2 regions of the Neobacillus oceani genome follow, and region 1 is predicted to be linked to the other one. Evidence: predicted binding sites of a transcription regulator. Region 1 holds the regulator's gene; the other holds the start of a gene.

Region 1 (4,473 bases):
CGTCGGTGCACCGTCGCTTTGGATACATCGTAACCGAACCCTCTAAGGGTCGCGGCGATTTCCGCAAAGGTGAGGCCATTGTCTTTCAGCCTGATAATTTCATTTACTGGGACTTCGATCCGTTCACGGCCAGGGCTCTCATCCAGGTTTTTCAGGTTTTTCTGGGGCTTATAGCCTTTTTCAATGGCCCTTTTCATTCCACGCTTTATCTTGATATTGTGCAATTTACGCTGATATTCCTCGACCATCGCGACAATATTAAGAATCATCGAGTCGGATTCAGACAGCTGGAGTTCACCGTCATGCGCCACACTGTATAGCTTGATGCCATTTTTTGATAATACATGAAGGATGGCTATTTTGGCATTTCCCCTGCCAAGCCTTGTTTCATCCTGAATAAGAACGGCATCAATTTCCCCATCCTTTATGAGGTTAAGCAGTTCTAGGAGCCCCTCCCTTTCAAGGGAATATCCGCTTGCCTGCTCCCTGTAGACCGCTGCCTTTTCAAACCCGTGCCTTTTCGCAAGAGCAAGAAGTTCCTCCTCCTGCCTTGCAAGGGACGTTTCCTGGGCTTCCTTTTCTGTGCTGACTCGGCAATATATCGCTGCCCGGACGCCCTTGTTCCCCATATTTACTCACCCTTTCCAACACTTGCTAGCTGCTGTCCCTCGCTAATGGTGAGCTTTTTAATAGGGACAATGATTTTGTCCCCTGGATAAATCGTGTCGCTCGCGAGTTCATTGTTTTTCTTTACCCAGTTTATAATATCAGACCGGTCCATCGAATGGCGTTCGGCAAGCTCTTCCGCAACCGCCCAAATGGAATCCCCTTCTTTCACTGTAATGGTCATGTATGTATCTTCAGTTGCAGGTTTGCTAAAGTACGATACCGCTCCTGCACATAGGCTGCTGACAAAAATCAATAGTACGACATAAGAGTTATTTATCAAAAATTTCTTCATTGGACGCACCCCTTAAGAATGTATGTTCGGTTTATTTGATTTGATTATAATCCGAACGTCTGTTTGATGTCAATGAAAAAACTCGAACTTATGTTTGTATCTTTGTACAACCCATGCTATAATTAGGTAACAATACCAGAAGAGGTGTTTCCATTTATGGCTAAAATATCGAAGAGGCAGCAGGAGATCCTTGATTATATTAAAAGTGAAGTAAAAAGAAAGGGTTATCCGCCGTCCGTCCGTGAAATCGGTGAAGCAGTGGGGCTCGCCTCAAGCTCGACCGTACACGGCCACCTGGAACGGCTGGAAATGAAGGGCCTTATTAGAAGGGACCCGACAAAGCCAAGGGCAATTGAAATTCTTGAAGCCGATGAAGCATACATCCCGAAAGTCAGGGTCGTCAATGTTCCAGTCGTTGGGCGTGTTACTGCCGGACAGCCAATCACCGCTGTTGAAAATGTCGAGGAGTATTTCCCCCTTCCGGAAACGATGGTCCCTTCAGACGAGCAGGTTTTCATGCTTGAAATTATGGGGGAAAGTATGATTGAGGCTGGTATCCTTGATGGGGACTATGTCATTGTAAAGCAACAGAAGACAGCAAATAACGGAGATATCGTTGTCGCAATGACAGAAGAGGACGAAGCTACGTGTAAAAGATTTTACAAAGAAAAAGACTATATCCGCCTCCAGCCGGAAAACCCAACCATGGAGCCTATCATCCTTAGGGAAGTATCCATTTTGGGAAAAGTTATCGGCGTATACCGGAGCATCCATTAAAAAACAGGCTATTGCGGATAGCCTGTTTTTCTTTGCTTCTATATATTTATTGTTCCGTCTGGGCTTCTTCCCTTTGCTGTGCCCGCTCGTCATACCAAAGCTTCGCGTGGGTAAGGATTGAGAAAACCAGGAAGAAATTCATTGCCCAAACTCCGATGAATGGGCTTATGCCCCCAAACTCGATTGTTTTATACCCCTTTAAAATCATCACAAGATAGGATTCAATAAAAACCAATACGAACCCAGCCGCACCTGCAACTGCCATTCTGATCATGCTGATACCCCCTCAAAGTTCGGAAATTCAAAAGTTTGTCACTTTGTTTTTACAGCTTTGTGAACATAAACAACATACCAACATTTTTAACCTTGAATCTGTTATTTTAAAAGTACAGAAAAACTTCAACAGCAATCGATTCAAAAACAAGCCATCATAAGATTGCTTAGTCAAACATCGCATTGAACAGCCAGAACACAACGAGATCGAACAGCCTAGACGCATCAGTGGAAACGAATCGCATCGTCATTGACAGGGGTTCCAACTAGATTCATCTATGATTTGCATCCAGATACAGAATGGTCATCTTAGAAACAGCTATGATTTGCATCCAGATACACAGCATCACAGCCTAGAAGCACCTAAGATTGGCACCAAGATACAAAACCTTACAACTTAGAAACATCTACGATTTGCACAAAGATACAGAATGGTCATCTTAGAAATAGCTATGATTCGCATCCAGAAACACAGCATCACAGCCTAGAAACACCTAAGAATTGCACCATGATACAAAACAACACAGCTTAGTAACATCAATGAATGGCAACATGAGACATAATGTGCACCATCGCACCCCAGAGACACCAGGAAAATGCATCTCTGAGACAGCGCAGATAAAGAACTACATCAGATCAGCTGGCACTTGCTTAACTGGCTGCCAGCTGAGCCGGATTACCCGCATTGAAAAATCCTGTATATATTCCAAAGTAGCCGCTAACCCCCTTGGCGGCTATTTTTGTTGTCTCTCTTTTATTATATACCATCCTGGAATATAAAGTCATAAACAAAAGTCACAAAATTGTCATATTTTAATGTTTTTTCACATTTACACGTATCTCAATTCCATACCAAACACAAATCCTATGAAAAAAAGCAGTCCACTTTTACAAAAGTGAACTGCTTTTTTAAATTCTATTAGTACATACTCATATACTGTTCGCGTTCCCAAGGGTGTACCTGGGTTCTAAACATATCCCATTCGATTTCCTTCGCTTCGAGGAAGTGCTCAACGATATGCTCGCCAAGCGCGGACAGGATGACATCGTCTGTTTTCATCATATCAAGCGCTTGTGCAAGTGTAGCCGGCAGGTCGGCAATTCCTTCTTCGATGCGCTCTTCCTTCGACATCACATAAATGTTACGGTCAACTGCTGCTGGCGGTGTCAACTTGTTTTTGATACCGTCTAAGCCAGCCTTCAATAGGACAGCCATAGCCAAATACGGATTGGCTGCAGGGTCGACGCTGCGCACCTCAACACGCGTGCTCATTCCGCGTGAAGCAGGGATACGGATGAGCGGTGACCTGTTTTTCGCGGACCAAGCAACATAGCATGGCGCTTCATAGCCAGGAACCAGACGCTTATAAGAGTTGACAGTCGGGTTTGTGACGGCAGTGAAGTTTGTTGAGTGTTTAAGGATGCCGGCGATGAAATGGTATGCATTCTCACTCAGGTCCAATTTGCTCCCTTTTTCATAAAACACGTTCTCATTACCTTTGAACAGGGACAGGTTGCAGTGCATGCCGGAACCGCTCACGCCGAACAATGGCTTTGGCATGAACGTAGCATGCAAACCATGCTTCCTGGCGATTGTTTTTACAACAAGCTTAAACGTTTGGATATTGTCGCACGCAGTGATGGCATCCGCATATTTAAAGTCGATTTCGTGCTGGCCCGCCGCCGTTTCATGGTGGGAGGCTTCGATTTCAAAGCCCATTTCTTCAAGCTCAAGTACGATATCGCGGCGGCAGTTTTCGCCAAGATCGGTTGGGGCGAGGTCAAAATAGCCTCCGCTGTCATTCAGTTCAAGAGTGGGTTCGCCATTCTGATCAAGCTTGAATAGGAAAAATTCCGGTTCCGGCCCAATGTTGAAGGTTGTAAAGCCAAGCTCTTCCATTTCTTTAAGAATTCGTTTCAAATTATTGCGTGGGTCGCCGCCAAATGGCGTTCCATCCGCGTTATGGATGTCGCAAATGAGGCGCGCAACTTTCCCTTTCTCGGCTGTCCACGGGAAAATGACCCATGTATCAGGATCAGGGAAAAGATACATATCGGATTCCTCAATCCGGACAAAGCCTTCAATGGAGGATCCGTCGAACATCATTTTATTGTCAAGCGCCTTTCCAAGCTGGGAAATTGGGATTTCCACGTTTTTGATTGTCCCGAGAATGTCCGTGAACTGCAGACGGACAAACTTTACGTTCTCCTCTTTTGCCATTTTTTCGATGTCTTCACGTGTGTACCTTGCCAAGTTGTTTCCTCCTTTATAATAGCAACGGATTAATTGAAAAATCGGGACATATCGCCTTGCCTTAAGGTCGAACGGTTGAACCGCCCGGCATGGAGCAATTCATTGCGAAGCAATTTCCTTAATTCAACTTCCGTCAATTCCTTTTTCGGCTTCTTTTCCTTTTCGGATTCGCGCTGCCTTTTCTCCTTGTTGACGAGGAACAACTCCC
Region 2 (4,473 bases), 1.6 Mb from region 1:
TGGGATTGCCCTTGAATCCGAAAAAATATACAATGCCTTGCCCGTAGAGGAACTTCAGAGGTACAAAAAGGATATGAAGTTTTTCCAGGAATTACGAAAAAGTGTGAAGCTCCGTTATTCGGATACGATTGACCATAGAGAGTATGAAGCAAAAATGCAGAAGCTAATGGATAACTACATTTCTGCAGAAGAGGTCATCCGTATAACCAATCCTGTCGACATTTTGAATGAAAAAGCATTCGAGGAAGAATTGGAGAGGTTAGATACAAAAAGGGCGAAGGCAGACGCCATACGGACACGGCTAACCAAAAGCATTAACACAAAATGGGATGAAAATCCCGCCCATTATAAGCGTTTTTCGGAACGTATTAGAGAAGCCATTCAAGCCTACAAAGAAAAGCGTATATCCGAGGCAGAGTATCTTAATAAGATGAAGGATATTATGAATGACTACCGCAAAGGTGAGACATCAAATGACTATCCCGTGGTTATCAGGGACAATCATAATGCCCAAGCCCTTTACGGTGTAAACAAGGACATTCTTCAACCGATGGAAGTTGGAGAGGAAGATATAGCGGGATTAGCTGTGAAAATGGATCAGGTCATTCAGAGACATAGTAAAGTGGATTGGCAGGATAACATTGAGGTTCATAATCGCATAGCCCAAGAATTAGACGATTTGATATACGACTTTATGGAAGAATACCATGTAAAGCTGAATTATGATCAAATAGACCTGATTATCGAACAAATTAAAACTGTTGCCCTCCGTCGATATTGAAAAAGGTAGTGAACAACATGGAAAAACATCAAATCCAGTATGGCAACAATTTAATAGAATTCAATCTGGAAAGAAAGAATGTAAAAAATGTGAACCTCAATATAAAGCCTGACATGTCAGTCGTTGTGTCGGCGAATGAAAAGGTTCCGTTAAGTTTTATTTGTGACTTCGTGAAAGGGAAAGGGGCATGGATCTCAAAACATGTTAAGAATTTTGAAGCCGTGCAACCTTATGGACAAAGTGAACGAGAATATGTGAGTGGTGAGTCTTTTAAATACCTCGGAAAGCAGTATCGTTTACGTGTCTTTGAAACCGAAAATGAGGAGATAGTAAAGTATTATCGAGGGTTTATCCATCTGTACGTAAAGGATAAAAATAACCTTAGCCGTAAAGCAAAACTGATGGATGACTGGTATCGGGAGAAGGCTCGGAAGGCTTTTCAGAAATCCCTGGATAAGTTGTACCCATCAATGCAAAAACACAAGATAGAAAAGCCCTCTATTGATATAAGGGTTATGAAGGCACGTTGGGGGTCTGCATTAGTAGATTCCAATACAATTCTCCTCAATGTTGATTTGATAAAGGCACCGAAATACTGCATTGACTATGTAGTATTGCACGAAATGATTCATTTCAGGCACAATGACCACAGTGGAGAATTTTATGATATGCTGTTCTCGCTCATGCCAGATTGGGAGAAAAGAAAGGTCATTTTGGACGAGGAAGTTGTGAAAGACTTATGACGAATATAAAGGGCAACTCCGCTAAATTTCAGGAGTTGCCCTTTATTAACTTTATTCGTCGGTAAGATGATATTGGTCAACAAAATTGAGTAGGCACTGTGCAACGATATGCTGGATTTGTAGGTGTGGAATTTTCTGCTCGCCTGTTTGGGTGAATTGTTCATAGAGGCTATCGGGGAGGCGGAAGTTCCTTGTTTTTGAATTGGAATGGAAAATACGTTTGTCCGATTTAAAGTCATCGTTATCCTTTCTTTGTTCAATTAACTCAAAAGGCAACTAACCGTTAAGGGAAGTTGCCTCTTCTCATGTATCTAGCAATGCGCTTCAAAGCTGTATTTGATGTGAATGTTTCCCTCTGACTGGCAGGTTACTTTCTCCACCAATGAATTCAGGATTTGAGGTGTCAAATCCTTAAGGTTAAGCAGGTCACTAAGCTTTTCTTTAAGGGCGGCTATATGATTTTATTTTCGCACTCTGTCAGGTCTTCATTTAGTTGGGCTTGTTTAATCAGAATTGATTCAACTTTCGCATCTAGTGCCTGCTTTAATTCCACTAAATCTTCCTACCTTAAGGTGCCTTCAGTTACAGCTTCACATAATCAAGCTTATGTTTCCGGCCTATCTCAATCCTAACAACCTATTTGCCATTTTTATCCCTTACATAAAGCTGCCTTTAATACGGATCAATATTAAATACCACTTTTGGTCCAACTTCTTCAATAAATCCGTCTAGCCATAATGTTAGTCTAATTTCCAATTTATCTTGAATGCTTTGAATAAGCAATTATTAAACTCCTGTAGCTGCCCTTCGTCCAGTATTGGTTTCTCCATTTTCATATCATCCATTTCAACATGTTTTAACATAGCCTTGTGTTCGGGCATGAAAAAAACCCTGTCACTTAATAAAGCCTCTATCCTTCATAAAATTACCTCCGAGCTTAGTTAGTTATTTAGTCATTAAAACGAACGTGTGTTCCATCTATCGTCGGGTTTTCCTAAATGAAAATCACTAAAATCAAAATTGCTTTTTAATTACTTAAAAATTACTTAAAAATTGCTCTCAAATAACTTGTGTAATTTATGTGTATATTTTATAATTAAAGAGTAATTTATACTATGTGGAAGGATGATAAGTATTTGATTAGTTTTGAGCGTTATCGAATATGGCAGGATTGGTTAAAAGAAATTCCGGCTCTAAAAGACACGGGGAACGGGATCATCGCCAGATGCTTCATCTTAACAAAGGGCAATCTTGGGGAAGTGGAATTCGTGACAGGTGCATCAAAGCAGGAGATTTTTCGGGTTTATGAGTGGCTAAGTGAAAAGAACTTGCTTAGTGGTCTAACTTTGACTAAGGAAGAAGAGGAAGTCGAGGATGAGGGGGAATTGGGGCATATGGCAGCTGTAGTACAGGGAAAGAAGAAAGAACGTACATTTACTCGGGAAGAAATGGTGGACTTTGCGAAGAAAAAATTAAGCCTAGACAACAAAAATATTCGTTTTATTAGTCTGAAGCATAATGTATTAACTTGTGAGCATGGCGGCCGGAAATTTAAAGTATACATTAGTTCATCGAGGGATTATGAATCATTCAGGAAAAGCCACGAATATGATCCCTATCGTGTATCTGCATGGAGCAAAGGAACCAAAGATTTGTTTTCGACCTATGACTACTACGCCTTTTTGGTGAAAGCAGATAAGAACACACGGTATGTTACAGAATTTGAAGACGGAATTGAGGGAATGCTTATTAGCCAAGAGGAATTGATTCACTGGATGTCTAAAAAAGTGACCGTTCCTTCTGGTATGATAAATTTCTATATACATTACCAGCAATCTAAAGGTGGAGGGAGAAATTCAATTACGGTTAAAGATGACCGGGAAGATCCCGCTCTGCCCTTAAATTATTTGGTTCAAAATGGCTGGTCAATCAGATAAAAAAGATCCGATATTAATATATCGGACCAAATAAAAAACTTTGCTGCCTTAATTATATAGAATGAAAAACAGAATAACCATCCCCGGGTAGTTATTTTTATATACCACAGGGACGGTTCTTTTGGTACTGTCCTTGTGGTGTTTGACCTGTTAGCTTAGAGGTAATCTTTTGTTTTATACAAGGGCATCTTCTATTCCGGCCAGGCTTGCTTAATGAAAATTTCTTGCCATAACAAGAGTCTAAAAAAAGTAAAAGGGGAATTGGACGCATCCAATTCCCCAAGGTGTAGTCCGAAGACATTCACCGCTATTCACTACTTATAATATACCCTTTATCACGATAAGATTCAAACATTTTATATAAAATTTTTCAACAAATTTAGTTTGGTTACTGTATTAGTATACAATATTCGACTATAAACGGTAAAAGGTATTTCCGCTCTAAAGTCATTGATGATATTTTCAAACTTTCTTACCAGTTGGTGTAGTTCTGTTTTTGTTACACCTAAGTTCTTAAGTAAGTATACCGTAAGAATTAAGTAATCCACAATAGTCTCAAAGGTTATGTTAGGTATAGATGTTTCATTATTAATTAACCTGCACAAGGTACCATTTATTCTACTCCTTTTGAAGCGAGTGTCAAAAATAGCCTCATTATGTGCGAGTGCATTTCTTAAATCTTTCAAAAGAAACGTGATGATTTCGGTCATTCTTCCGTCGGTATCAAAAGCAATATTTATTTTCAAAAGATTTGAAATATCTCTTTTCATATTTATATTCGAACAAGCAATAAAGTTGCCGAATTCACCTAATGATATTACTTCAAAGATGGCCCAAATAGGTACATATTCGTCTTTATGATAAAAATGTTGTACAATGGGCTTCCCGAGTAAATAGTCACGTGATAGGACACTATAAAACTGATTTCGCAATTTTAAGCGATTTTGAAGGGCCTTTTTATAATCATCCGAGCCAATATGGTGAGTTTTGTAATACGTTAGGTGGTTTTCAT

What was found. The regulator LexA, encoded in region 1, represses DNA repair genes until DNA is damaged. The targets are predictions, from matches to a motif close to CGAACATATGTTCG.
Region 2: V1499_RS01865 (YolD-like family protein) is a predicted target of LexA. The motif match lies at 2,487-2,500, and genes of this name have one in related genera.

The regions. Positions count from the first base shown of each region.
Region 1 is NZ_CP143543.1:1,972,362-1,976,834, reverse strand. It holds gene V1499_RS09800 (recombinase family protein) at 1-629, opposite strand, end outside; gene V1499_RS09795 (LysM peptidoglycan-binding domain-containing protein) at 632-961, opposite strand; gene lexA (transcriptional repressor LexA) at 1,118-1,738, shown strand; gene V1499_RS09785 (hypothetical protein) at 1,785-2,012, opposite strand; gene glnA (type I glutamate--ammonia ligase) at 2,931-4,265, opposite strand; gene V1499_RS09775 (MerR family transcriptional regulator) at 4,295-4,473, opposite strand, start outside.
Region 2 is NZ_CP143543.1:345,867-350,339, forward strand. It holds gene V1499_RS01855 (type I restriction endonuclease subunit R) at 1-781, shown strand, start outside; gene V1499_RS01860 (M48 family metallopeptidase) at 799-1,524, shown strand; gene V1499_RS01865 (YolD-like family protein) at 2,265-2,405, opposite strand; gene V1499_RS01870 (hypothetical protein) at 2,661-3,461, shown strand; gene V1499_RS01875 (Abi family protein) at 3,818-4,473, opposite strand, start outside.